Regions from separate parts of the Pseudoalteromonas sp. CR1 genome, predicted to be linked through region 3. Evidence: predicted binding sites of a transcription regulator. Region 3 holds the regulator's gene; each other region holds the start of a gene.
The links. Region 3 encodes sigma-54, which starts transcription at its own class of promoters, with help from an activator protein. Its sites were predicted from a motif close to GTTGGCACGNNNNTNGNNT; they were not measured.
Positions count from the first base shown of each region.

Region 1: KZZ04_RS16780 (EF-hand domain-containing protein) is a predicted target of sigma-54. The motif match lies at 4,953-4,971, and genes of this name have one in related genera.
Region 2: KZZ04_RS01890 (flagellar basal body rod protein FlgF) is a predicted target of sigma-54. The motif match lies at 5,742-5,760, and genes of this name have one in related genera.
Region 4: KZZ04_RS10475 (PA2169 family four-helix-bundle protein) is a predicted target of sigma-54. The motif match lies at 5,204-5,222, and genes of this name have one in related genera.

Region 1 covers NZ_JAHXRM010000023.1:10,272-17,671, reverse strand. The annotation lists gene KZZ04_RS16805 (transglycosylase SLT domain-containing protein) at 1-227, shown strand, start outside; gene pepQ (Xaa-Pro dipeptidase) at 344-1,666, shown strand; gene KZZ04_RS16795 (YigZ family protein) at 1,724-2,338, shown strand; gene KZZ04_RS16790 (TrkH family potassium uptake protein) at 2,435-3,886, shown strand; gene KZZ04_RS16785 (flagellar brake protein) at 3,923-4,585, shown strand; gene KZZ04_RS16780 (EF-hand domain-containing protein) at 5,050-5,262, shown strand; gene KZZ04_RS16775 (EF-hand domain-containing protein) at 5,400-5,612, shown strand; gene KZZ04_RS16770 (calmodulin) at 5,693-5,908, shown strand; gene trkA (Trk system potassium transporter TrkA) at 5,976-7,352, opposite strand.
Region 2 covers NZ_JAHXRM010000001.1:403,517-410,916, reverse strand. The annotation lists gene flgK (flagellar hook-associated protein FlgK) at 1-1,227, opposite strand, end outside; gene flgJ (flagellar assembly peptidoglycan hydrolase FlgJ) at 1,228-2,223, opposite strand; gene KZZ04_RS01905 (flagellar basal body P-ring protein FlgI) at 2,346-3,440, opposite strand; gene flgH (flagellar basal body L-ring protein FlgH) at 3,453-4,136, opposite strand; gene flgG (flagellar basal-body rod protein FlgG) at 4,152-4,940, opposite strand; gene KZZ04_RS01890 (flagellar basal body rod protein FlgF) at 4,961-5,704, opposite strand; gene flgE (flagellar hook protein FlgE) at 5,861-7,222, opposite strand; gene KZZ04_RS01880 (flagellar hook assembly protein FlgD) at 7,282-7,400, opposite strand, start outside.
Region 3 covers NZ_JAHXRM010000001.1:13,395-20,794, reverse strand. The annotation lists gene kdsC (3-deoxy-manno-octulosonate-8-phosphatase KdsC) at 1-334, shown strand, start outside; gene lptC (LPS export ABC transporter periplasmic protein LptC) at 331-885, shown strand; gene lptA (lipopolysaccharide transport periplasmic protein LptA) at 875-1,411, shown strand; gene lptB (LPS export ABC transporter ATP-binding protein) at 1,408-2,133, shown strand; gene KZZ04_RS00110 (RNA polymerase factor sigma-54) at 2,203-3,702, shown strand; gene hpf (ribosome hibernation promoting factor) at 3,729-4,016, shown strand; gene ptsN (PTS IIA-like nitrogen regulatory protein PtsN) at 4,021-4,473, shown strand; gene rapZ (RNase adapter RapZ) at 4,493-5,338, shown strand; gene KZZ04_RS00090 (HPr family phosphocarrier protein) at 5,382-5,654, shown strand; gene mgtE (magnesium transporter) at 5,764-7,122, shown strand; gene KZZ04_RS00080 (YgiQ family radical SAM protein) at 7,191-7,400, opposite strand, start outside.
Region 4 covers NZ_JAHXRM010000010.1:53,631-61,030, forward strand. The annotation lists gene KZZ04_RS10460 (FecR family protein) at 1-938, shown strand, start outside; gene KZZ04_RS10465 (TonB-dependent siderophore receptor) at 948-3,983, shown strand; gene KZZ04_RS10470 (biopolymer transporter ExbD) at 4,072-4,467, opposite strand; gene KZZ04_RS10475 (PA2169 family four-helix-bundle protein) at 4,719-5,162, opposite strand; gene KZZ04_RS10480 (LysR family transcriptional regulator) at 5,337-6,275, opposite strand; gene aceK (bifunctional isocitrate dehydrogenase kinase/phosphatase) at 6,292-7,400, opposite strand, start outside.

The sequences.
Region 1 (7,400 bases), on a different contig from region 3:
GTAACGAAATATTAGCTACGGCATCTTATAATGCAGGCTACCATCGTATAAAACGCTGGGTGCCTGATGATGCAATGCCTGCAGAGTTATGGATAGAGCTTATTCCATACCGTGAAACACGCGATTACGTAAAAAATGTATTTGCTTATAGGCAGGTATACCATACTCGCATGGGCCGAGAGGGTAATATATTGGCTCCTATACTGGAAATGAAAATAGGCGGGTAGTAAACATAAGTTTAAATTAGGGGGATAGTGCTTACAGTGAGCCATCCCCCTTTTTTGAGCGTAATAGCTATAAGTGGTAGACTCAGCACACGTTAAATTTAACAGATGGATTAACAATGGATAAATTAGCCGTTTTATACGCAGAACATATTGCAACACTGCAGCAGCGTACTCGTACAATTTGCGAAAGCGAAGGGTTAGAAGGATTAGTTATTCACTCTGGCCAAGCAAAGCGCCAATTTTTAGACGACATGTATTACCCGTTTAAAGTTAATCCTCACTTTAAAGCCTGGTTACCTGTTATTGATAACCCGCATTGCTGGATTGTTGTTAATGGTAGCGATAAACCTAAGCTTATTTTTTATCGTCCTGTTGACTTTTGGCATAAAGTACCCGACGAGCCACGTGATTTTTGGGCTGAGTATTTTGATATAGAGTTATTGTTACAGCCCGATCAGGTTGAAAAGCTGCTCCCTTATGATAAAGCAAAATACGCGTATATGGGTGAATACATAGAAGTAGCTCAAGCACTTGGTTTTAGCATCATGAACCCAGAGCCCGTGCTTAACTATTTACACTTTAACCGTGCTTACAAAACACAATATGAACTCGAATGTTTACGTAATGCTAACCGCATAGCCGTTGACGGCCACAAAGCTGCGCGCGACACTTTTTTTAACGGTGGCAGTGAGTTTGATATTCAGCACGCTTACCTAATGGCAACACGCCAAAGCGAAAATGAAATGCCATACGGTAATATAGTGGCGCTTAACGAAAACTGCGCTATTTTGCATTACACCCATTTTGAGCCAAATGCACCGCAAACACATAACTCATTTTTAATTGATGCTGGCGCAAACTTTAACGGTTATGCTGCAGATATCACGCGCACTTATGACTTTAAAAAGCAGGGTGAATTTGCTGAGTTAGTTACAGCAATGACTGCAATACAGATTGAGTTAGGTAAAGGTTTAAAACCGGGCATGTTATACGGTGATTTACACGTTGAGTGCCATAACCGTATAGCGCAAATTCTTAGCGACTTTAATATAGTTAACTTACCGGCTGCAGATATAGTTGAGCGTAAAATCACGTCTACTTTCTTCCCACATGGTTTAGGGCATCACCTTGGTTTACAAGTGCATGATGTAGGCGGTTTTATGAGTGACGACAAAGGTACTCATCAAGCATCACCAGACGGGCACCCATTTTTACGTTGTACCCGTATGATAGAGAAAAACCAGGTATTTACTATCGAACCAGGTTTATATTTTATTGATTCGTTGTTAGGTGATTTAGCACAAACGGATAACAAGCAATACATTAATTGGAATAAGGTTGAAGAATTTAAACCTTATGGTGGTATTCGTATTGAAGATAACATTATTGTGCACGAAGATAGTTTAGAAAATATGACGCGTGACTTACACTTAGATTAAGTGAGCAGTTTGCGATAGAAGGGGCCTGATGGCCCCATTTTTTTGGTTAAGTAAAATATGTCAGAATATAAATACCCAGCCGAGGGTGTGTTTCATCAAGAAGAAATAAAAAAAAGCACCTTTATTGTGCATATTGCACACACCCCAGATTTAGTCGCAGCTAAAGCGTTTATTAAAAGTATTGAAGATAAGTACAGCGATGCTCGGCATAATTGTTGGGCCCATGTGGCAGGTAACCCCGGTGGAAGCCATGTGTATGGTTTTTCAGACGATGGTGAGCCAAATGGTACGGCCGGTAAACCAATGTTAAATGTGCTTGTGGGATCAGGGCTAGGTGAAGTTACAGCCGTGGTAACTCGTTATTTTGGAGGGATTAAACTTGGAACTGGCGGTTTAGTGCGAGCATATGGCGGATCGTTAAATAATGCATTAGCAAAATTAAACACCGTACTTAAAGTGCCAAGCGTTGAGCTACTGGGCAGCAGCGAATACAGTATGCAGGGCGCAATTGAGCAGCTACTTAAAACACACTACCAAGTGCTTAACATTGAAAAGCAATTTACTGCTAATATTAACTGGGTGATCACCATTGATAGCCGCCAAGCACAGCAAGCAATTAAAGATATTTTTGATTTAAGTCACGGCGCAGTTGAGTTAACTATTAAAGAGTAATAACCTACACAAGTTGCATATAATGCATATTCATTCTATTTAACCAGGTTAATGCAGTTGAGCCTGAATTTACTAATAATAAAAGCGATTAGCTAAATGCAATTTCGTACCATCATAAAAATTCTTGGCCAACTTGTTGCGCTGTTTAGTATTACCATGGTGCCACCTGCTGTGGTGTCTTTAATTTATAAAGATGGTGGCGGTGTCCCTTTTGTTTTGGCGTTTATTTTCAGTATTATTATTGGTTTAATAGCGTATTACCCAAACCGACATGAAAACGGGGATTTGAAAGCACGCGAAGGCTTTTTAATTGTGGTTTTGTTTTGGTTGGTACTGGGGGCATTCGCATCCTTGCCTCTTATCTTTTTACAAGAACCTAATTTATCCCTTGCTGATGCTGTGTTTGAAGCCTTTTCGGGTTTAACAACCACGGGGGCTACAGTTTTGACTGGGATTGAGTATTTACCTAAGTCGGTACTGTTTTACCGCCAGCAATTACAGTGGTTTGGCGGTATGGGGATCATCGTATTAGCTGTTGCAATACTGCCCATGCTAGGTGTTGGTGGAATGCAGTTGTACCGTGCTGAAATCCCCGGCCCAGTAAAAGATTCAAAAATGACCCCTCGCATAGCCGATACCGCAAAGCACCTTTGGTATATTTATGTGTCGTTAACCATTACCTGTATGTTGGCGTATTGGGCGGCAGGTATGGACTGGTTTGATGCAATTTGTCATGCGTTTTCTACCGTCGCGATTGGCGGGTTTTCGACTTATGATGCTTCTATGGGTCACTTTGATAGCCCGGTTATTAACTTTATTTGTGTCTTCTTTTTAATCATCGCAGCTATTAACTTCTCTTTACACTACGCTGCTGTGGCAAGCCGGAACGTGCAGGTCTACATTCGTGACCCTGAGTTTAAAGTGTTTTTATGTATTCAATTAGCGCTGGTGGTTATTTGTTTTGCGGTTTTGTCCTCAAATGAGATTTACGCTAATGGTGATGAAACGCTCGACCAAGCATTATTTCAAGCGGTATCAATGAGTACAACGGCCGGTTTTGCTACTGATAACTTTTCGACGTGGCCACTGTTTTTACCTATTTTATTAATATTTTCGAGCTTTATAGGCGGCTGTGCGGGCTCTACCGGGGGCGGTATGAAAGTGGTGCGCGTGTTTTTACTCTACCTGCAAGGCGTGCGTGAACTCAACCGTTTGGTACATCCTCGTGCTATTTATTCAATTAAGCTTGGCCGTAAAGCATTGCCTGATAAGGTTGTAGAAGCAGTGTGGGGGTTTTTCTCTGCTTATGCTCTGGTGTTTATTATTATTATGCTGGCGCTGATGGGAACGGGAATGGATAATATTACAGCGTTTTCGGCTACGGCGGCGTGTTTAAATAACTTAGGTCCAGGCTTAGGTGATGTTGCCTCGCATTATGGTGCAATTACCGATGGCGCTAAATGGTTGCTGACGATTGCAATGGTATTTGGCCGACTAGAAATTTTTACTTTGCTTGTGTTATTTACGCCTACGTTTTGGCGCGGATAAAACACAACGTTTTACTACTATGTTTATGGAATGGATATGCCAGCAACACATGCAGATAAATTAAATAATATACCGGTTGGCAGTTTAGTTGACTTAGAAATATTAACACCTACCAGCAGTAAGCGCGTGAAAACAGAAATGGTCGGCTTGCTTGAGGAAAAGTTTATTATTTTAAATTTTCCAACAGCTAAACGTTTACCGGGCGCAAATGACTACTTACGAGATGGTGTTACTGTGGTTGTAAGAGCATTAATAGAAGGTGACGATGGACAAATAATTGCTTTTAGACAGCAAATTAAATCTATTGCATCACATCCCGTTAGGCTTATTTTTATTAACTACCCTAAGCAAGTTCAGCTATTTAGTTTACGTTCGCAAACACGTATTCCAACCTTATTACCTGCAAAACTTAAACTCAGTGATGACAAGGTACTTGATGGTGTTATTAAAGATATTTCACTAACCGGTGCTATGTTCGATATAAAAACTGACGCTGATCTAGAAAGCATTAAAGACTCTCAATGCACAGTTGTATTAGGGAGTAATGGTAAAGACTTTGAAGGCGAAGTGTGCAGTGTAAAAGATCATAATGCAGGCGTGCGTTGTGGGATTAAGTTATTAGCCAGTAAAGAAGAAATGAAAGCTTTTATGAAAGAGCACTTTATTGACCCCGCAATGATAGAACTCGATGCCGATTAGCTTTAATGTCGCTATTTTGCAACAAAATAACGACTTTTTACTTTATGAACGAAAATAAATTACCAGCCTTTAAAATTATTCTTTTTACTCAATAAAAACAATTGGATAACTTTAAATTTTTTTATGATTTATTTTCTTTTTATACCTCGTTCAGTTTAAAACTTACCTGCTCAATACCTAACCCCCTCTTAGTTATTCAAGTTATCTGGCTTTGTGGTTTTTTGTATGAAACCTAACTAACTGATTTTTAATAACTTACAAATTTTAACTAAACCTGCGTTGCTAAATAGCTACAAAAATAATGCTTAAATTTGCATGGCTTTCAGTATTTAATGCTTAAGTTATTGAAAAATAACACTTATTAAATGTTGGCATTTAAGTTGTAATAGTCTGGTTGTACTAATCGAAAAACGTGATTAACAGTAAGTACCAATCACTCACATACAATTTGAAGGATACATACTATGAAACGCATAAATAAAACATTAGCACTTATCGCACTTGCTTCTTCGTCAGCCGCTTTTGCAGGCTCTGACTTTAATACACTCGATGTAGACGGCAATGGCGCAATTAGCCAAGCTGAGGCATCGGTTGATGCAAAATTAATGAGCATGTTTTCAGAGCTCGATACTGACCAAAACGGTGAGTTATCAAAAGAAGAGTTTTCAAAAGCTTAATTAGATAACAAGCATCCTGAGTTGCCAAAGACAACCTAAGTAGGCAAGGGAGCCTTCGAAAAAGGATAACAAGGAAGTGAAGCTATTTTACGAGTTAATTAGGTTATTTTTTAAATAAAATTTTGAAGGATTAAGTCATGAAACATTTAAACAAAGCATTAGCACTTATTGCATTAGCGTCTTCTTCAGCAGCATTTGCAGCATCAGATTTTGACAGTTTAGATACCGACGGCAGTGGTGCAATTAGCCCAAGCGAAGCGGCAATAGACACTGATTTAATGGCTGAGTTTACAGAGCTAGATACAGATGGCAATGGTGAACTTTCTAAAGACGAGTTTGCAAAATTTTAAAGTTAACCGGTATTGGTTTAACTATTTTTCACAGACAGGGATCTTAGAAAAGGACTTCCCATTTTACTAGGAACATTATTATGAAAACATTAAATATAACACTTGCAGTTTTAGTTTTAGCATCTTCTTCAGCAGCTTATGCGGCCGTAGACTTTGCATCGTTTGATAGCAATAGCGATGGTGTAATTAGCATGGAAGAGGCAAAAGTAAATTCACAGCTAGTAAAAATTTTTAAAGATTTAGACACAGATGGAAATGGTGAGCTTTCAAAAGACGAGTTTGCCAAAGTACAGTAATATCAATATACCCCAATCATACTCCACTAAAGCCGCCATATTCAGCGGCTTTTTTGTGTCTGACGCGTTATAAAAATATAGCGCTTACTTGGAAGAGTTTTTCTACCACGTTGATATGCTTTTTATCAATTAAAAACATGATTACGTGATCGCCCGACATAATAATGGTGTCGTCGTGGGCAATGAGTACATCGTCGTTACGCACAATGGCACCAATGGTTGTTCCGGCAGGTAATTTTATATCGGCAATTGCGCGGCCAACTACTTTAGAGGTGCTTTCATCACCATGGGCAACTGCTTCTATAGCCTCTGCAGCTCCTTTACGCAGCGAGTACACGTTAACAATATCACCGCGACGTACGTGGGTTAACAATGCAGAAATTGTTGCCTGTTGCGGTGATATAGCAATGTCTATTTCGCCACCTTGTACTAAGTCTACATAAGCACCACGTTGAATAAGCACCATGGTTTTTTGCGCGCCCATGCGTTTTGCAAGCATGGCTGACATAATGTTTGCTTCATCGTCGTTGGTAACGGCAATAAATACATCCACTTGTTCAATATGTTCTTCAGAGAGGAGTTCTTGATCGGAAGCGTCGCCACAAAATACTACCGTATTATCGAGCATTTCTGAAAGCTGTTCCGCCCGCTCTTTACTGCGCTCTATCAGTTTAACGGTGTGATTTTTTTCAAGAGAGCGAGCAAGGCCGGCTCCGATGTTGCCCCCACCGGCTATCATGATTTTTTTGTATGAACGCTCAAGCTTTTGTAGTTCGTTCATTACGGCGCGTATATGTTTTGTTGCTGCGATAAAAAATACTTCATCGTCGGCTTCAATAACGGTTGTACCCAGCGGCTTAATAGCTTTACCTTGACGATAAATAGCCGCAACACGAGTTTCTACATTAGGTATATGCTCTTTTAATGCCGATAAAGCATAGCCTACTAATAAACCACCGTAATAGGCTTTTACTGCAACTAGTGAGAGCATACCATCGGCAAATTGCAAGACTTGTAATGCACCAGGGTAGTCAATTAAGCGGCGAATATACTTAGTGACTAACGCTTCTGGAGCTATGTAATGATCGATAGGTAAATCATCGTTTTGGAAAAGCTTTTCACGGTATTTTAAATACTGCTCAGAGCGAATTCGAGCAATTTTAGTGGGTGTATTAAAAATACTATACGCCACTTGGCATGCCACCATGTTTACTTCATCTGAGCTGGTTACCGCAATAATCATATCGGCATCGTCTGCGCCGGCGCGGCGCAATACATCAGGGTGAGCACTGTGGCCCATTACACCTTGAAGGTCGTACTTATCTTGCAGCTCGCGTATACGGTTACCGTCAATATCTACTACGGTAATTTCGTTTTGTTCGCCTACTAAGTTTTCAGCTAGCGTGGCGCCAACCTGTCCAGCACCGAGTATGATTATTTTCATTATTTACCAGTGTATTAAGTAGTAATAAAAAGCCATTTTTAAATTTAA
Region 2 (7,400 bases), 390 kb from region 3:
AACATTAATTTCTAAACCAAACGATTCGCCACTCGTGATTGTAGATGAATCAATGACGCCAGCGGTTATATTTGCTGTTGATGCGGTGCCTAGCGGCTCACCTTTATTATCTATGGGCTGAATCTCTACCGTTGTCGCACTGGTATAAGTGACTATAAAATCACTTGCCGGCAATTCACCGCCTTTGCCTGCTTCAAGCGTTGCAGTCATACTTGAGCTACCCGTATTCGCTGCATAAGCATAGCCACCAACCGTAGGAATATTAAAAATGTTGCCCCCAAGCTCTCCATTAGCGTCCATACCTAGCTTGTTTTGTTCATTAAAAGAATCAGCTATTGCTAAACCCATTTGGCCAATTTGATTTTGAGCCGGGACTAGCACATCGTCTCTAAATGCCAGTAATCCGCCGATTTTTCCTTTTAATTTAGATACATCAACTTCAAGCGGCACTGCCTTGCCACCATTTACATCTAGCCTAAGCTCTTTAAAATTTGGATCAGGATCGCCACGCATAGAAAACAAATTAAACGAGCCATTTTGCATTACAACTGCTTCACCTGTGCCCATAAATACAAGTTTTTCACCGTTTGGACCATCCAGTGTTTCTATGTCTATTAGCTCAGATAAATCACGGATAGCCTTATCGCGTTCATTATAAGTAGAGCTCGCATCTGCTTGGTTATTAGTGCCGTTTACAGCGGCAATATCCTGATTTAATGTGCCAATTTTTTGAATTAAGCCATTCGCCTCTTCTGTAAATACGTCTAGCTGTTCATTGACAATATTTTTCTGATCAAAAACAATGCCTGAGAGTCTGTCCATTTGATTCACTAAGTTTTCAGCATCGGTCATCACAAGCGAGCGAGCAACAGTAGATGAGGGTTGATTTAGCGACTCTTGAACATTATTAAACAATGAGTTTATACTAGTAGATAAACTATTAGAGTCTTCTGAAAACAAACTATCAACACGATTTGCTTCTGTAACAAACTGATCAAAAAACGTTTTATTAGAGGTATCTCTATTTAATTGCTCTTGCGCAAACTGATTTAACAAGCGATAGGTTTCTCCTTTTCCTACCTGGTTATCGATCATAGTTGTATGCTCAGTGCGCTCTCGCACGTAGCCTTCGGTATTTACATTCGCAATATTTTTACTTGTCGTTTGCAGTAGTTCAGAGTTAGCTCTAACCCCTGAACTGGCAATATTTAATAAGTTAAACGACATTTACTTTACTCCTTGGCGAATTACGCTTGTTGCAACATCTTTTAATTGAGCACTGTTAAGTACTTTTTTTATCTTGTCCGCGTAATTAGGATCCGTTGCATAGCCAGCTCTTTGTAAAGAATCTAAAAAATCGCTTGGCTTAGCAGTATTTTGTAATGCTTCTTGATAACGAGGATTTTGAGTTAAAAAATCAACAAAGTCGTTAACACTCTCTTTTATCGAGTCATAAGCTCTGAAACTAGCCTGCTTTTTAACAGGTGTTCCTTCTTCAAATTCTAGGGTTACTTTACTTGCCTTTTCGCCATCCCAGCTTTTATCTGATTTGATATTAAATAAGTTATTTGAACTATTGCCGTCGCTCTTATTAATAATGTGCTTACCCCAACCAGTCTCAAGTGCCGCTTGTGCAACCATTACAGCAGGGTTTAAGCCAATTTTTTGTGCTGCAGTTTTAGCGTGTTCCCACACTGTAGTAACAAACTCTTCTGTGCTTTCGAATGGCGCTGAAGATGCTTTAGGCACTTTAGAATCGGCTTTATTGTTATGCACATTAATCGCTGCATTTTCTTCGTTTTGAGTATGAGGAAGCGACGAGCCAGCACGCATATCACTTAAAAAGTCATTGGTGGTTCTCAATACAGAGCCCGGCATAAAAGTTTTGCCGTCTGGCGATAACTGCTGAACAATTAAATCAGCAAGGCCTAAAGAGCCATTTGATGAAAGCTCAGTAGATAGCTGTTGATCGTGCATGTCTTCAAAAAACTTAACACTACTTGAGTTAAGCGGACTTTCTTTATCTTCAAACGCTTCGTTAGCTTTACGCATACTTTTAAGTAACATTTGAGTGAAAATAGCTTCAAATTGCGCAGCTGCTTTTTTTAGAGCGGCTTTAGACGCATCAGTCGATGCATCACCACTGCTTAAGGCTTCTTTACGAAGTGAATCTAAATTGCCTAAATCAAAAAAGTTTTGTTTGTCTAGATGATTAGTTTCCATCAGCTTTTTGACACAATAGTGAATAATATAAATTAAAATGCAAAATTTAAGCCAGATTGGAAATGTGAATGAGGGAGTAAAAGGGAAGCTTTAGCAAAGCATTTGCTAAAGCTTAATAAATATTAAATAACAACAAGTTGACCGTTAATAGCTCCAGCTTCTTTTAGGGCTTCTAAAATAGCCATTAAGTCGCCTGGTGCAGCGCCTACCTCGTTAATAGCGCGTACTAAATCGTCTAAGCTAACACCCGGGTTAAAAACAAATGCACGAGAATCATCTTGGTTAACATCAATGATTGATTGCTGTGTCACTACCGTTTCCCCCTCAGCCAACGCATTAGGTTGAGTCACGTTTTGCTGCTCTGTAATAGTAACTGTTAACCCACCATGCGTTATTGCAGCAGGCTGCAACTTAACATTTTTGCCTATTACAATAGTACCAGTACGGGAGTTAACTATAATTTTGGCAGACATATCTGCAGGTTTAAACTCCAGGTTTTCAAGTGTTGATAAATAAGATACGCGTTGAGAGGCATCTCTAGGAGCAATCACACGAACAGAGACTGAATCGATTGCTTTTGCACTGTTAGGCCCGACTAGATCGTTAATTGTTTTTTCAAGGCGCTTTGCTGTTGTAAAATCAGGGCGATTTAAATTAAAAGTTATAAAGTCACCTTGCATAAACGGGCTTTTAACTTCACGCTCTACTGTTGCGCCACTTGGAATGCGCCCCACCGTCGGGGTATTAATAACAACACGGCTGCCGTCAGCACCTTGTGCGCCGAGGCCTCCAACAATTAAACTGCCTTGAGCTACAGCATATACATTGCCATCAGCCCCTTTTAAAAACGTTTGCAACAAAGTACCGCCACGCAAGCTACCCGCACTGCCGATAGATGAAACGGTGACGTCAATTGTTTGACCTGGCTTTCTAAAAGCAGGTAATTCAGCATGTACAGCAACGGCAGCAACGTTTTTAATTTTAGGACTTAAGCTTGCAGGTAGCGAAATTCCAAAATTGCTCAACATGCCTTTAAAGCTTTGTTGAGTAAACCGGCTTTGCTCACCTGTACCCGGTAAACCGACTACTAAGCCATAACCTACCAACTGGTTCGATCTAACCCCTTCGACCATAGAAATATCTTTAATACGCTCTGCATTTGCCGAAAAATGGCAACCTATTAGCGAGATTAAACAAATTAACTTTAATACATTCATAATGAATGCCCTCTAAAAAGGAAAAATCGAACTGCTGAAAAAACGTGTTAACCAACCTGCACTTTGCGCTTCTTGTGTTTGCCCTTTGCCAGAGTACTGAATACGTGCATTGGCTATTCGGTTTGACTCAACTGTATTATCAGAACTCACATCTTGCGGGCGTACCAAACCTTCCAAACGAATAAATTCTTCGCCAGTGTTTAACGTTAACCACTTTTCGCCGCGAATCACTAAGTTACCGTTAGGTAGAACACGCATAACATTGACCGAAATATTGCCAAATAAGCTGTTGGATTGATTTGATTTAGAATCACCCGTAAAAGAGGCATCGCTACCAATACCAAACTGAATACTATCGCCACCAATGTTAACGGGTAAACCACCAAGCCCTATTACAGGGTCTAGGCTTGCATCAGATTGCTTATCAGTTTCTGTTTTAGCAGCTTTCGTTGCTTGAGTAGACTCTTGTAGATTAACAGTAATAATATCGCCAGTACGCAGTGCTTTTCGGTCTGCGTATAAGTCGTTTGATACATTAGTATTAAATAACGAACCCGTTGCAACTACCGGCTCCATACTTGGTTCAGGATACATTGGTGCATAATAGGGGTCATCTTGAACAACATCACTATTTTGTGTTGAGACACAGCCACTTAAAAATAATGTACCTACCGCAAATAACATATAATGACGCATAATTCCCCCTACATCTTATAATTGCTGATTAATGTAACTCATCATTTCATCAACAGCCGAAATAACTTTTGAGTTCATTTCATAGATTCGCTGCGTTTCAATCAGGTTAACCAACTCTTCTGTTACATTTACATTTGATGTTTCAAGTGAACCCTGAATAATTGTGCCTAAGCCTTCTACACCCGGGTTACCTTGCACAGGCGCGCCACTTACAGCCGTTTCGGTGTAAAGGTTTTGCCCTACAGGCTCAAGACCCGATGGATTGATAAAGTCACTAATTGTAAGCTGGCCAATAACAACGTTGTCGGCTTGGCCTGAAATACGCACAGATACTTCACCATCTTGTGAAATAGTGATTGATTGCGCATCATCAGGAACGTTCATCTCTGGTTGCACAACATAGCCAGAACCAGACGTTACAATTCGACCATCGCCATCGGTAGTAAACTGCCCATTACGAGAATAAGCAATATTGCCATCGGGTTGTAATACTTCAAAAAAGCCAGGCCCTGAGATCATCCAATCCAATGAATTCTCAGTAGTTAGCATATTACCTTGAGAAAAGTTTTTTTGGTTAGCCACTACTTTTGCACCGGCACCTAACATTAAACCAGATGGCATTTCGGTGTCTTGTGACGAGCGGCCTCCGGGCTGGTTAATATTTTGATAGAGTAAATCTTCAAAAATAGCGCGGCTTTTTTTATAACCGACCGTACTGGCATTCGCTAAATTGTTTGATATAACCGAAATATCGGTTTGTTGAGCGTCTAGCCCCGTTTTACTGATCCACAATGCTGGATTCATAATCGTGTCCTCATTTAAAGTTAAACTATGCGCATCAGCTGATCTTGTGATCTATCAAGATCTTCAGCTGTTTTCATCAGTTTTACTTGTAACTCAAATTGACGTTGATGGCTGATCATATCGACCATTTCGTGAACAGGGTTCACATTAGACATTTCTAAGGTTCCGCTTAATACTTTGACATTGGCAGAAGTATCAACAACCTCTCCTGCCTTGGGCCTAAATAAACCATCGTTCCCTTTTTCTAGTTGAAAACTATTAGCTTCAACCACCTTCAAACGGTCAACTTCTTCTAAAAACGTAGCAGGCGCCCCCTGCGGACGAACTTGAATTGCGCCGTCTTCACTAAATTCAATTTTTTCGATCGGTACTGGTAAAATGACAGGCCCGCCTTCGCCAATTACTTGACGACCATGGCTGGTCATTAAAATACCTTCAGCGGTAATATTTAATGTACCCACCTTGGTGTAAGCTTCATTGCCTGATGCATCCTGCACGCTTAACCACGCGTTATCGCTCATTGCAATATCTAGATCTCTGCCTGTTTCGACTATGCCGCCAGAGGTCATATTAGAACCCGGACGCTCTTGCATAGAAAAAACACGCGACGGCAACCCTTCGCCAAAAGCCTGCATAGAGCGAGCTTGTGCAAAGTCTGACTTAAATCCAGTGGTATTCGCATTCGCCAAATTATTGGCTTTGAGGGCCAGCCCCTGTAGGCTTTGTTTAGCGCCTGAGGCCGCAATGTAGACCATTTTGTCCATAGCATCGACTCGTTTCAAAAATCTCTATAAACAGGAAATGCAAAATAGATGCCACAATAAGAAACGATGTGAAATGGTTATTAAACAAACTAAATGAAGTAAAAGTAAAAAGGGCCACTTTAAAAAGCAGCCCTTAAAATGGTGTTAAGTATTAAATTAACGAATCTGTAAAATTGCCTGTTGCAGTGTTGAGTTAACCTCAAGCGCACGAGAGTTAGCCTGGAAGTTACGCTGAGCACTAATTAGGTCAACCAACTCATTCGTTAAGTTTACATTAGATTGCTCTAGTGCTGATGAATTTATTGAACCTAATGTACCCGAACCTGGTTCACCTGCAATTGGCTCACCTGACGTTAAGCTTTTTTTCCAAGAGGTATCACCAACTTGCGATAAACCCTGTGAATTAGAAAAACGAACCATCGCTACCTGACCTAAGAAAGATGTGTCGCCATTACTGTATGAAGCCACTATTTTTCCGTCGGTACCAATATCAATACCCGCTAAACGACCAACCGTAGCGCCATCTTGGTCTAGCGCTTTAACTTCAAATCGACTTGCGTACTGAGTTGGCTGCTTATTTGTAGTTGCTGCCTCATCTCGCCAATTAAGCTCTACGCCCGTATCAGGAAATGACGCGCCGTTAGTCAGTAACGAAGATAAACCAGTCCCAGCACCCGCAGGTAAAACTAACTCATCGAAACTGCTTGGGTTTGTATTAGCAACCCCATTTGTTGTTTCAGGTAAACCGCTTGAACTAAAACCTAGGGTGGTTAAAGGTGTATATGGCGCAGTAGTTTGCTCAGCGCCCGTTGCTGGATCAACAACTAAACCATCGAGCGTTGCATGTATATCCCACTCATTAGGGTTTGTCGTCGGATCATTTTTTACAAAAAAGTATTGTAAAACATGTGCCTCACCCAGTGAATCGTAGACAGTGGTTGAAGTTGATGAGTTATACGAAGCACTTTCTGTTGGATCAAATGGCAACGAAGGCGCATCTGCACGTGAATCTAAATTAAATGAGCTGTATACCGTTGCCGTTGCACGAGGTGATCCAGACGAATCAGGGATTTGCAGTGCCGACGAAGTACTTAAACTAACAGAGGTCGTATCGCCGGTAGCCTCATCTACAGGGAAACCTTGTAAAAAGTTACCTTTAGCATCAACGATAAAGTTATCTTTATCTAACTTAAAAGCCCCTGCTCTTGTAAAGGTAAAATCTTGCGCACCCAGGTCTTGGCTCATTGCAAAGTAGCCTTCACCTGTAATGGCTAAATCCAATGAGTTATTAGTAAATTGCAGCGAACCTTGGTGAAATTGCTGGGCAACCATAGTAGTTTGAACACCGTCACCATTTTTAGTTCTACCAGAACTAAACACTGAAGAGGCATATACATCTGCAAACTCAGCACGTGACTCTTTAAAACCGGTTGTATTAACGTTCGCAATATTATTTGCGGTAACGTCTAAATCTTTTTGTGCGGCAGCTATGCCTGTTAATGCAATATTGAAGCTCATAATTGACCTCTAACCTATAAAATACAGCCTGCAAACAGGCGAAATATTATTAAACTCTATTACGCGATCTCTGCGACATCAGTCAGCCTAACCGCACCTTCTTTAGTGTTAATAATGATGCCATTAGCACCATTTATATTTACACTTTCAATATTTTTAAACGTAGCTATAGGAAGGC
Region 3 (7,400 bases):
ACACTCAAAAATAGTACAACAGCGTATGACAAGCCTAACAGTACAACACATTTACCAAGGTCAAGAAAACAAACTCCTCGCTTATGAGGAGCTAAAATCAAAGCTTAACTTATCTGATGAGCAAATTGCCTACATTGGCGATGACGGCCCCGACATGCCGGTAATGGAGTTAGTAGGGTTTGCTGTTGCAGTAAACGACGCGCATCCGCTGATAAAACGTTTAGCGCATTACACCACACAAATGCTTGGTGGATTTGGTGCAGTGAGAGAGCTTACCGACCTGCTAATGCTTGAAAACAACAAACCCTTGACCACCAAAGGTACGAGTTCATGAATGCTGCGCGCATCATATTAAGCGTTTTATTCATCAGCTGTATGGTTTGGCTTTGGTACCCTTATTTCACACAAGTAAGTTTACCGCAGCAAACCGAAGCAGACATAATTGCAAAGCCCGATTACACTGCCATAGAGCTAAAACAAACAGCGTATGACGAGAATGGGAAAATTAGCCATAAAGTAACGGCAGCGCGAATGGAGTTATATCAAGAATTAGGATTTACCTTTTTTGATAAACCCATTTTTACGCTTTATAACGACAAACAAACGTGGCGAATTAACGCTAACGAAGCAACACTATACGAAGGCAGACAATTAATACTAGAAGGTAACGTTGTTGCTAGTAATTTAACTGATAACGCAATGATAGATAAAATAAATGCTGATAATATTCAGGTAGATATAAAATTACTAACGATGCAATCAGAACAACCTGTCATTGTTACAGGACCCAATTTAAAGATCACCGGTAAAGGCCTCGAAGCCGATTTAAAAACCGAAGTGATAAAACTAATTAACCATACGCGAACTATTTATTATGACCAATAAACTATTAACACTCTTTATTATTCCAACATTTATACTTGCACTCGGTGCAAATGCTGCTGAACCAACGGCGCCACTTGCTGCAAATCAAATTTCGATTAGTGCAGATAAGCAAGAAGGTCAACTGAAAGAAAATGTAGGTATATTCGAAAAAAACGTTGAAATTATTCACGGCGACAGAAAAATTACTGCTGACCGCCTAGAAGTGCATAAACGCGATGAATTGGGTGATAACAAGCAACTGTTAATTGCCACAGGTACACCCGCTTATTTTGAAGAAAAACAAGCCAACGGCACAATAATGAGCGCCAGCGCTAATGAAGTTAGATACGATGTTTCTAAACGTTTTTTAACATTAATTGGAGATGCACAGGTCTCTCAAGCTGGGCAAAAAATGAATGCAAAAAGCATTACCTACGATATTGAGCAACAACTCATTAGCGCCGAAAAAGATGAAAGCTCAACTGACCGCGTGCACACCATTTTAGTACCTGTGGAGCCAAAAAAAAGCGATAAAGGTCAGCCATGAGTACATTAAAAGCAGAGCTATTAGCCAAAAGCTACAAAGGCCGAGAAGTCGTTAAAAATGTAGGCTTAGAAGTTAAAGCCGGTAGCATAGTGGGTTTACTTGGTCCAAACGGTGCGGGTAAAACCACCACGTTTTATATGATTGTAGGCTTAGTCCCTAGCGATAAAGGTAAAATATCTATCGACGAGAACGATATTACTCTTTTACCTATGCACAGTCGTGCTAGATTAGGCATTGGCTACTTGCCGCAAGAGTCGTCTATATTCAGAAAGTTAACCGTATATCAAAACTTAATGGCTATTTTAGAAACTCGAAAGGAGCTCACTAAGCAAGCCAGAGAAGATACACTTAATAATCTATTGGATGAATTTAGCATTCAACACATTCGCGACAGTAAAGGTATGGCACTATCGGGCGGAGAGCGTCGCCGAGTAGAGATTGCACGTGCTTTAGCTGCAGATCCAAAGTTTATTTTATTAGACGAACCGTTTGCCGGCGTTGACCCTATTTCAGTGTTGGATATTAAAAAAATTATTGAACACCTTAAAAACCGTGGTATTGGTGTATTAATAACAGACCATAATGTAAGAGAAACCCTTGATGTTTGCGAAAAAGCCTACATTGTTTCTCATGGGGAACTGATTGCTTCTGGTGCCCCTGAACACGTATTAAACGATAAAACTGTACGCGATGTATATTTAGGCGAGCAATTTAGGCTGTAACATTTACGCCTTATTTGTATGCATCTGCTAGTATTAATTATAACAACTTAAAAGGATTGTTAGAGATACATGAGGCAATCACTACAGCTGCGCATGGGCCAGCAACTTACAATGACACCTCAGTTGCAACAAGCTATTCGCTTGCTGCAATTAAGCACATTGGATCTTCAGCAAGAAATACAAGAAGCGCTCGACAGCAACCCATTACTTGAGGTTGAGGAGCAAGACTATGCCGATGACCTAGCAGGCAAAAATGAGCAAAAAGCAGATAATGATGAAGTGACAGTAAGTGCATCTGCCGATGAAGCCCCCAGTGAGTATGAACAAGACAGTGGTGAAGCCCTTGCAAAAGATACCGTCAGTGACGACATGGCAATGGACGTTAGCTGGGATGAGTACATGAGTGCCGCCCCAGCATCGTCTTCAGGCCCCATGCCTGAAGATGAGTCTATTTATCAAGGTGCATCGACTGAAACGCTTCACGAATACTTAATGTGGCAATTACAACTAACGCCATTTAGCCCTACGGATGAAGCGATTGCTATTGCAATAGTTGAAGCCGTGGACGACTCAGGCATATTAACCCTCAGCTGTGAAGAAATTTTAGAGAGCTTTAATCAAGATAACGACGATGACGTTGAGGTTGAACTTGATGAAATAGAAGCAGTTTTAAAGCGTATTCAATTATTTGACCCTGTTGGTATTGCAGCACGAAGCTTACAAGAATGTTTATGTATTCAGTTAAATCAATTTGATAAAGGCACCCCTTTTATTGACGAAACAAAAATGATTTTAACCGAGCACATAGATTTGTTAGCTGCTCGCGACTATCGTACATTAATGAAAAAAACGAAGCTCAAAGAAGATGAGCTTAAAGAAGTAATGACACTTATTCATACGCTTAACCCAAAGCCTGCAGACACAATAGTGCGAGAAGAGTCTGAATATGTAATACCAGATGTGTCAGTTAAGAAAATTAAAGGCCGCTGGGTGGTTGAACTAAACCCAGACAGCATGCCAAAAATTCGTGTAAACAGCCAATATGCTGCAATGTCGCGTACAGTTAAGTCGAGCGGTGATAGCCAGTTTATTCGCTCACATTTACAAGAAGCTAAATGGTTTATTAAAAGTTTAGAAAGCAGAAACGACACGCTTTTAAAAGTAACTAACTGTATCGTAAAGCAACAACAAGGTTTTTTTGAACACGGTCCAGAAGCCATGAAACCTATGGTTTTAAATGATGTAGCCGAAATGGTAGAAATGCACGAATCGACAATTTCGCGCGTAACGACTCAAAAGTACATGCACACACCGCGTGGAATATTTGAGCTTAAATACTTTTTCTCAAGCCATGTAAGCACCGAAAATGGTGGAGAATGTTCATCCACAGCGATACGAGCACTTATCAAAAAACTAATCGCAGCAGAAAACTCAGCAAAACCATTGAGTGATAGCAAAATTGCGGATATATTGGCTGAGCAAGGAATTAAAGTAGCAAGACGTACAATCGCAAAATACCGCGAATCTCTTGCTATTCCACCGTCAAATCAGCGAAAGAGTCTGATCTAAGACGCTAAACAAAGAGGGTAATGCTTATGCAACTAAATTTAACTGGTCGTCATGTAGAACTAACTGATTCATTAAGAGACTATATAAATACCAAATTTGCGAAGCTAGAAAGGCACTCTGATCATATTAATAATGTTCATGTCATTCTTGATATAGAAAAATTAAATCAAAAAGCAGAAGCAACTATTCATGTAAGTGGCGCTGAATTATTCGCATCCACTGAACATCAAGATATGTATGCAGCGATTGATTCATTGATTGATAAGCTTGACCGTCAAGTAATTAAACACAAAGAGAAGCTTGCTCGACACTAATATGATGAAACTAAGTTCACTTATATGCCAGGACTGCAGCAAAGCTGCGGTCCTTTTTAATAGTAAAAAAAGAATTTTAGAGTTTATTAGCGAGCTTGCTCACGATAAATTACCGTATTTGTCTCAACAAGATATTTTGGGCGCTTTATTAACTCGCGAAAAGCTAGGTAGCACAGGAATAGGAAGAGGCATAGCTATTCCACATGGTCGAATGAGCGGCGCACAAGAACCTTTAGCATTAGTATTAGTAAGTGAAACACCGATTAACTTTGATGCTATAGACAATCGACCAGTTGATATTTTTGTTGCACTCATCGTACCTGATGGTGATAACCAGCAACACTTAAAGACGCTAGCGACGATAGCTGATAAACTAAAAAACAAAGAATTTTGCAAACAGCTACGCTGTGCTAAATCGGACGCCGAGCTGTATCAAATTATTGTTGACCAATCGTAATAAATTTAAAGGGTGATTAATGGAGTTGATTATCATAAGTGGCCGTTCTGGTTCTGGTAAGTCGGTTGCTTTACGCGTTGTTGAAGATCTAGGTTATTATTGCGTAGATAACATCCCTGTAAATTTATTACCTTCTTTGGTAAGAAGCGTTTCTGATAACTACGATAAAATCGCCGTTAGCATCGATGTGCGAAACTTGCCAAAAGAACAAGATGAATTTAATCACATTATTGAATATTTACCGGGTTTTACAAAACCAACACTATTTTATTTAGACAGTGAAGATCAAACATTAATAAAACGTTTTTCAGAAACAAGACGTTTGCACCCTCTATCAATCGATTCGCTTCCGCTTGATTTAGCCATAAAAAAAGAAAAAGAACTACTTGACGTGCTAACTACTCGTGCCGATTACATGATAGATACCAGCGACTTGAGTGTTCATCAACTCGCTGAATCGATTCGTGAAAAAATATTAGGTAAAAAAGACAAGCAGCTGATTGTCACATTTGAATCATTTGGTTTTAAACATGGTATACCTAAAGAAGCAGACTACGTATTTGATGCACGTTTTTTACCTAACCCACATTGGGAGCCTGAACTAAAACCACTCAATGGTTTAGACCAGCCAGTAAAAGATTATTTAGCTAGCCACAGCATAGTTCAAAAGTTCACATGGCAAATACAAACTTTTGTGCAAACCTGGTTGCCTCATTTAGAACGCAATAACCGTAGCTACTTAACGATTGCTATTGGTTGTACTGGCGGACAACATCGCTCTGTATATTTAGCGCAAACAATTGGTGAAAGCTTTGCAGTTACGCATCCTAATGTAAAAATACGCCACAGAGAACAAGAAAAATAATTTATATAAACTAATAACCTGTTCAGCTTTGATAGAGTAATGTATGCGTATAGAAGACACTTTTTTAATACAAAATAAATTAGGGCTACATGCCAGAGCTGCGACAGTATTGGCTCAACTTGCTGTTAAATTTGATGCTTCAATCACTTTATTTCAAGATGACAAAGAAGCTGCTGGTGATAGTGTATTAGCACTGATGCTACTTGAAAGTAGCCAAGGTAAAGAAGTTAAAGTGGTATGTGAAGGGCCTGATGCAAAACAAGCTTTAAATGCCATTGGAGAGCTTATTTCGCAACGATTTAACGAGCAAGAGTAACGTTAATTTTTAACAATTAAATAAAATAACTATAATCAAAAATAACTGGCTAATAGTTCGTACTCTCCCACCCACTAAGTAACAGTTACAATATAAATAAAGGACGCCAATGCCCGAAGCTTTTGAACAAGACTACCCACTACAACAACTAAAACAAGTGACTAAGTCACTTAATAGTGGCCAGTTTGTTCAAGTTAGACGCATGCTCGCAAAAACCGCCCCATGTGATACTGCTTTATTATTAGAGTCGTCTCCTCATAAAATTCGTCGATTACTTTGGCAACTTGTTGACCCTGATGTTCAAGGTGACGTACTAGAAGAGTTATCAGAAGACGTACGTTTAGGCATCATAGCCCAAATGGAACCTGAGCATATTGCTGCCGCTACTGAAGATATGGGGCACGATGACTTAGGCGAAGTGTTACGTAGCTTGCCTGACACCGTTTATAAAGACGTTGTTAGCGCCATGGATATTCAAGACAGAGAGCGCGCAACACAGGCGTTGTCTTATCAAGAGCGTTCTGCTGGCGCGCTCATGAACACCGATACGGTAACTATTCGTCCAGACGTTACCATTGATGTAGTACTACGCTACATTCGACTTCGTGGAGAGTTACCTGAAGGCACAGATGATCTGTATGTAGTTGATAAACATAACTGCTTTATTGGTGCTTTATCGCTGAGTACATTACTGACTAATTCACCTGAAAAAATTGTTCGCGACTTAATGGATGAAGAGTGTGAGTCAATTCCAATATCTATGGATGAAAGTGAAGTTGCACAATTATTCGAACGCCATAATTGGATCTCTGCCCCTGTTGTTGATGATAATGATCAACTGCTAGGTCGTGTCACAATCGATGATATTGTCGACGTTATACGAGAAGACGCCGAGCATAGCTTACTGAGCTTGGCGGGTCTTGATGATGAAGAAGATACCTTTGCTCCCGTCCTAAAAAGCTCGAAAAAACGCTCAGTATGGTTAGGAGTTAACTTATTGACGGCGCTTGCGGCCGCCTTTGTAGCTAGTTTTTTTGAAAGCACACTCGATATTTTACCTATATTAGCAGTGCTTAATGGCATTGTACCTTCTATGGGTGGTGTTGCTGGTAGCCAATCGCTTACGCTTGTTATTCGTGGTATTGCTGTCGGTCATATTAATCAAACTAACCAACGTTTTTTAATGATGAAAGAACTGGCCATAGGTGCGCTTAATGGTATTTTATGGTCATTATTAATAGCGGGTGTCATTGCACTATGGCAATGGGACTTTATGCTCGGCGGCGTGCTTGCTTTTGCTATGTTTATGAATTTAGTGGTAGCTGGCGTGGCTGGGGCGAGTATCCCTATTTTACTTAAAAAAATGAATATAGACCCCGCACTTGCAGGTAGTGTAGTGCTGACAACAGTGACCGATATTGTGGGTATTTTTGCCTTTTTAGGCACCGCTACCTGGCTATTAATATAATTATAAAACTGTCACAAAAAAACGCGCAGTTAATGTATAGCTGCGCGTTTTTAGTTATTCAGTAAAAACTACCTGGCTTTTTGTCTATTTCCACCCACTTTAGGTTTTGTATTGGCCTTTTTAAATTGGCTAAATCCCGTATGACGTGTAAGCGCTGGGCGACCACTTTTGCGGCCTTTATTAACGGCTTTACCCGCTTTTTCATCGCGGCCTTCTTCTGGCACTAAACAATTTGGCCCTTTACCAATTAAATTAGCCTTACCCATTTTACGAAGTGC
Region 4 (7,400 bases), on a different contig from region 3:
AAGATGCACTTTACGAGCTAGCTCACCTATGGGATGAAATATCTGTTTTAAACGAGCTCAGTCATTTATTCCCTCATCGTAATAGTAAGCAACCTAAAAAAAGATGGCTGGTTTCAACGTCTATTGCAGCCAGTTTATTTGCAGCACTTATGGTGTGTAGTTATCTATTAATTAATTTAGAAAACGGTTATAGCCAACAGTTAGCAAAAGTTAATTACACTAAAATTTATAAAACCAAAGTTGGCGAGCAAGCAACTTACGCATTACCCGACGGCACCATTGTGCAATTAAATACAAATAGTTTATTAGAAGTCGCTTATAGCAAAGGCCGCAGACAACTATTGCTCAATAGGGGGGAAGGTCGATTTAACGTTGCTAAAGATGCATCTCGCCCATTTAGTGTAATGGCTGGCAATAAAAGTTTTACAGCATTGGGTACTGTATTTAATGTTCAGCGCAATACATCTTCCCACTTAGAGCTGGTGGTAACCGAAGGCAAAGTAATGATCACCGATCCGAGTGTAGCAGTTGATGCCAGCGACTTTAAAGCCTATCAGTTAGCTGATAAAAATGCAGAAAAAATACGCCAAATTAATGCCAATATAGTTACCTCTGGCGAAAAGGCTGTTATAGAAAAAAGCATCACTAAGCCAATCACTCAGCTTTCTATTGATGATGTTGAACGTGATTTAGCTTGGCAAAATGGCATGCTTGTTTTTAATGGTGAACCGCTTAGCGACGCTTTAAATGAAGTGAGCCGTTATACCTCTACACGCTTTAAATTATCGTCAGAAGAACTTGCGTCTATAAAAGTAGCCGGTGTGTTTAAAGCAGGCGACGTGACTGGTCTGTTAGAAAGTTTACACACTAACTTTTCTATTAGTCATGAACGCCAAGGTAAACACACAGTAACGCTTACGCAAAATACAAAATCATAAGAAGCAGCTATGCAAATCAGACATATGTTAGATAAAGTTGCATCTTTAAATCCTACACGTAAAAAAAAGATTAAAAAAAAGAAACAAAACCATAGAGGATTTTTGTTTGCCAGCTGTTTATATACAGTGCGCAGTAACCAATTGCATTTATTGAGTGGTTTATGTGTGTTTGCACCCGCTATGTTTAGCCTAAGTGTGCAAGCCGCAAGTCAAACTACCGGGCAAATGGTGCAATTTGATATAAAAGCGCAGCGAGCAGACAAAGCCTTAATTGAATTTGCTAAACAAACCAAGCAAACCGTGGTGTTTTCATACGAGTTAGCTAAAGAATATGAAGCAAATTCAGTCTATGGATTTTATACCCAACTAGATGCGCTGGAGGCATTATTGGTAGGGACTGAGCTCGATGCGGTTGTTGATCAAAATGGATTACTGAGTATAAAACTCAAACAAATCAACAGGAATGATAACAACATGATGAAGCTTTCAGCAGTCAGTGCAGCAGTATTACCGGCATTACTGGCGGTAAATTCTCAAGGTGTAAATGCAGCAGAAGACGTTGCCCAAGAAAAAATCGAAAAAATTGCAATTGTTGGTAGCCGTGTAGCAGGGCGTTCGGTTGAAGATTTACCCGTTCCGGTCGATATTTTAAGTGCTGAAGCACTTGAAAATACAGGCCAGACTGAAGTGGGCCGTATGCTACAAGCAATTGCGCCTTCATTTAACTTTTCAAGTTCATCTATCAGCGACGGTACAGATGCATTAAGACCTGCAACATTACGCGGTTTAGGTCCCGATCAAACATTGGTATTGATCAACGGTAAACGTCGTCATCAAGCTAGCATTATCCATATTAATACCTCGGTTGGTCGTGGTACTGCGGGTACCGATATGAATGCTATTCCGGCTTCTGCAATCAAACGTATTGAAGTTCTTCGCGACGGTGCAGCTGCTCAATATGGGTCTGATGCAATTGCAGGTGTTATCAATATTGTATTAAAAGATGGCAATGAAGGTGGTAAAGCTGCAATTAACTACGGTGAATACTCTGAAGGTGACGGCGAAACAGTTAATGTTGATTTCAACAAAGGTTTTGCACTCGGTGACAACGGCTACTTAAATACAACTATTAATTACCGTGATCGTGCGCCAACTAATCGTGCAGGTTTGCATGGTTCGTGTCAGTTTTACGGCTGTGAAGAACTCAGCGATGGCACATTGCTGGCAGGTGACCCACGTGAATTAACAGCTGATCGTAATACATTTAGGATTGGTGATGCTGATTCGCAACAGTTTGGTTTAACCGTAAATACGGGCTATGAACTAGGCGATGGCGAATTATATGGATTTATCACGTATTCAACACGCGACAACGAATCTGCCGCGTTTTTCCGTCATAATGCTAATGCGGGTGGTAACCCAGTATTGCAAGATGGCGACGCAACAATTCCACTTGGCTTTTTACCAAAAATAAACACCACCATTGATGATATTTCTTACAACTTTGGTTACAAAACAGAGTTTGATAACGATTCAAGCCTTGATTTATCGTACACGTACGGTGAAAACAGTATCGACTACACAACAAGCGATACAATTAACGCTTCATACGCTAACTTTTTACGTTACGAACAGGGTCTAAGTGCGGCTGACATTCGTTCGACCATCCCGCGTGAAGCGTATGCTTATGGCATGGAATTGTCTCTGCAAACAATTAATTTAGATTTTACTCAAAACTTTGACGATTACTCGCTAGCAATGGGCGCAGAAATGCGTACCGACGAGTACCGTATTTTAGCTGGTAATGAGTATGCTTATCGTGATTACGATACAAATAACGGCGTAAGCATTTACAGTGGATTAAGTGGCGGTGTTGGCAGCGAAAACGCGTCTGGCGGCACGCAAGGTTTTGGTGGTTCGTCACCTGCATCATCAGTAGATGAATCTCGAGATGTGATTTCGTTTTATTTAGACGCTGAAGCATATGTTATTGAAGACGTAATTTTATCGGGCGCACTTCGTTACGATAACTACAAAGGATTTGGTGACACGGTTAACTTTAAGTTAGCGGGTAACTGGGCAATTACAGACGATATTTCATTACGTGGTGCGTTAAGCTCAGGCTTTAGAGCGCCGTCTATGCAACAACTTTACTTTAACAACATCAGTACACAGTTTGTTGTAGGTCCAAATGGCACATTAGTAGCCGAAGAAGTGGGAACGTTCAGAAACGACTCTACACTGGCACAAAGTTTAGGTATTCCAAAACTTAAAGAAGAAAAATCTCAAAACCGTAGCTTAGGTATTGTATATAACGTAACAGACAGCATTAACGTAACGGTAGACTACTACTCAATCGATATTGACGACCGAATTGTTATCAGTAACCGTTTGGGTAAAGGACTTTCTACTAGTTTAGACGCCGCGCTTGTTAGCTCTGGTGCTGGTGCAGGCCAGTTTTTCTTAAACGGTGCAGACACAGAAACAAGCGGTATAGATTTTGTTGCAACCTACAATACCGAAGGGTTTGGTGGCACACTTGATTTTACCCTTGCTGCTAACTTTACAGAAACTGAAGTTGTTTCGTTATTTACACCATCAGGTTCAGGTCTTGAAACTGTGCCAGTTGAAAGCGTGTTTTCAGATCAAGAAATTTCGATTATTGAAGAATGGCAACCAGAAGATCGTATTAACTTAAGTGCGCTTTATCAAAATGAAGACTGGACCGTTAATCTGTCGCTAAATCGCTTTGGTGAATACACAGTAGAAGACGGTGGTCGTCAAACTTACGGTGCCGAAATACTAACAGACGTAAAAGTTAATTACTTTATTAACGAAAACCTATCTGTGAATGTGGGTGCTAATAACTTGTTTGATGTATACCCAGACAAAAATGAAATTGGTAACTCTCGTACAGGCACAATTGTAGACGCTAACGGCAATACTGTTGTAAGTAGTAATGGCGTGTTTGAATACTCTCGTCGTTCAGCACCTTTTGGCTTTAACGGCGCATACTACTATGTAGGCGCAGAGTACCGCTTTTAATAACTAACTCTCCCTTTCGTTATTTAACTCAAAGGGCCGAAAGGCCCTTTTTTTGGTTTTATATTTAACACTGACTAGCTAATAGGTTTTAATTAGAAACTAAGCTAATTGCGTAGTTATCATACTCTTTAATGTTATTCATCACCTTCATCAGCGTATTGTGTTTACTGTTTTCATCTGCTTTTATAAGCACCGAACTTATTTCATATTTAGCTGCAAACATGGCTAAGTTGTTCGACACTTGCTCTAAGTCAATTAACCTATCTGAAAAGTAAACGCCGTTATTTGCATCAATACTGAAAACTGCATTTTTGCTTTGTTTTTCAATACTTGGCTTGTCTAATGGGCGGTTTAATTCAATGGCGACGGGTTTAACAAATGAGGTAGTAACAATAAAAAATATGAGCAGTATGAACACAATATCAAGCATTGGGGTCATGTCTACGTCGGCGTTATTTTGCAGTTTAGCTGTTTTATTTTTCATATTGGACCTTACTATTTTAATTAAAGCTGCGGCGCCACAGCGAGGTTTTTAGGATCCTATTAACAAAACTAGCACAGCTGAAAAATAATACAGTTAAATAAATATTCTAATAATATTAAATATTTGTATAAAATATGTTCTAACATGTAACTAAAACATATTCATGATTTTTGAGTAATAAAAAACCCAGCCTGTCGCTGGGTTTGTATGGGGAATAATTTACTGAATAGCTAAAAAACAATTCAGGTTATTTAGCTTTTTTGCATTCGGCTCATTTCAGCATGACAACTTTGCATTGTAAGGAGTGTTGCGGCAAGCGCGGCTTCACAATCGGCAGGTTGTGGTTTATCCATAGCTTCTTTAATTTCCGCTAAGGTTTTGTCCTCAACCTCTTCAAGCTCGCTTACATAGGTGCTGTCGTTGTTTGAACTAAACGTGGTAAGAAGCGCGGTGTATGCTCTGCGTGCTTCAACAGCAAATGACGACCCTTCTTCTCGCTCGCCTTGCTCGTTTATAGCATAGGGTTGCAGGCGTTCAATACTTACTCTGCGCGCATCAATCATGCGCTGAAATAGTGCCCCTATGGCGGGGTCTTCAATATTCTCTTGTGCTTTTTGGTAAAAATCGATACCGCTGTTCATTACTTGGATGATGTCTGAAATATGATTAGCGTCTGTTCCTTGAAGGGTGTTCATAATGACCTCTTTAATGTTATGAATGAAACTTATCATAACTAAAGCAAGAGCCATTCCATTTTAAATGGCGGAGTTAAGTAACTGATATTTATATGTATCTAGAGTTTATAAAAATAACTAGGCGAAAAAACACTATGACGCCTAGCAAATCTTACAAATAATCGTGTAATAAATTTATTTTAGTTCATCGGCCACTTCAGCTACTTTTTGACGAAGCCAAATATGGCTAGCATCTCTGTGCAGCAGTGGGCTCCAAATCATGTCTAATTCAAAAGGAGGAATAGGAAATGGTGGCTCTAAAATTTTAAGACCGGCATCGTCTAAATAAATATTAGCCGCTTTTGATGGCAAAGTAGCGACTAAGTTTTGCTCTTTTGCCAAGTGAATGGCGACATGGTAGTTACGTGTAAATGTGGCAATGTTTCTATGTTTACCAAAATGAGCAAGTGCTTCATCAACCCACCCCAGTTTTTGCACATCTTTTGGATCCATACCAACGCCCACGCCAAAGCCTGTTTTACTTACCCATATGTGGCGAGCTTTTAGGTAGCTATCAAGACTGAAGTTTTCGATTATTGGGTTATCGGCTTTTACCAGGCAGCAAAAGCTGTCTTTCCAAATACGCTTATGGTGAAACGATTGCGGAAGATTTTCAAAACGGTTAATTGCCATATCTACTTTACCGTTTTCAACATCGTGAAAAGTCACGTCGCTTGGTGTGAGTATATCTAACGTTGTATCTGGGGCTTCTTCGTGCAGTTTGCTTAGTAGTTTTGGTGCAAGTGTACTGGCTGCATAGTCACTGGCCATTATCCTGAATACACGTTTACTTTGGCTGGCTTCAAACTCTCTGTTTGGTGCGAGTGTTTCTTCAAGCGTCATGAGTATGCCACGAATGACGGGTTGTAACTCAATGGCACGTTCTGTTGGCACCATGCCATCGCTAGTACGAACTAAAATAGGATCGTTAAAAAGGTTACGAAGGCGCTTAAGGCCGTTACTCATAGCTGGTTGTGTAATGCTTAACTGATTTGCAGCGCGTGTAACGTTGCACTCACGAAGTAGTGTATCGAGGTATACAAGTAAGTTTAAATCTATTTTGCTTATGTTCATGTGTGTGTCCTTGCGCCTACCAGTGATGGATAAAACGCTGTGCTGTCGGGTACGGGTAAATATGATTTATTAGGCCATTTTTTATATTTTGTTGCGCCTGCTTCCAAAAGTTAACATCAATCAGTTCAGGGTGTGTGCTGATTAAAAACTGTTTGTATGTCGGGTTTGGCGTCACAAATGTGCAAAGTTGCTCAGGAAAAACGTCCTGCGGGGCAACAGAGTAGGTTTGCTCATCCATTAAGTAATCATCGTAGCTTTTGGCCTTGGGCAACGCTCTAAAATTCATGTCTGTTAAATATTGCACTTCGTCGTAATCGTAAAAAATAATGCGCTTGTGTTTACTTACACCAAAGTTTTTTAATAGCATATCGCCAGGAAAAATATTAACCGCTATCATTTCTTTTAAAGCTTGGCCGTATTCTTCTATCGCATCAGCAGCACTTGCGTCGTCAGCATTTTCTAAAAATAAGTTTAATGGTGTCATGCGTCGCTCAATATACAAATGCTTTATGATCAGCCAATCACCTTCAATGACCATAGACGAGCCAATCGTTTTATGAAGTTGCTCAAGTAAATTACTATCAAAGCGTGCTAAAGGAAATACGACGTTTGAATACTCTATTGTGTCGGCCATTCTACCAACCCGGTCATGACTTTTAACGAGTTGATAACGTTTTAAAACTGTGTCGCGACCAAACGGTTTACTCTCACCAAACTTGTCTTTAATTACCTTAAATACATAACCAAAAGAAGGGAGCGTAAATACCATCATCACCATACCCGGTGTACCTGGTGCAATGGTAAATTCATCATTTGAATGTGTTAAATGATTCAAAAACTCACGATAAAACTCAGTTTTTCCCTGCTTATGAAAACCGATTGCATTATACAGCTCTGCAATTGTTTTATTGGGCATTAACTCATTTAAAAAGCGTACAAGTGCTGAAGGAGCGTGTGTTTCAACCATAAAGTAAGCGCGGGCAAAGCCAAAAATAACACGCATCTGTGACGATTTAGTGAGTAGGGCATCTAAATATAAGCCTTTATCCTCGTGGTGGAGAACAGCAATAATAAAAGGTTGCACACCACTTTCAGATACTACCCGCCCAACAATATAAGCGGCCT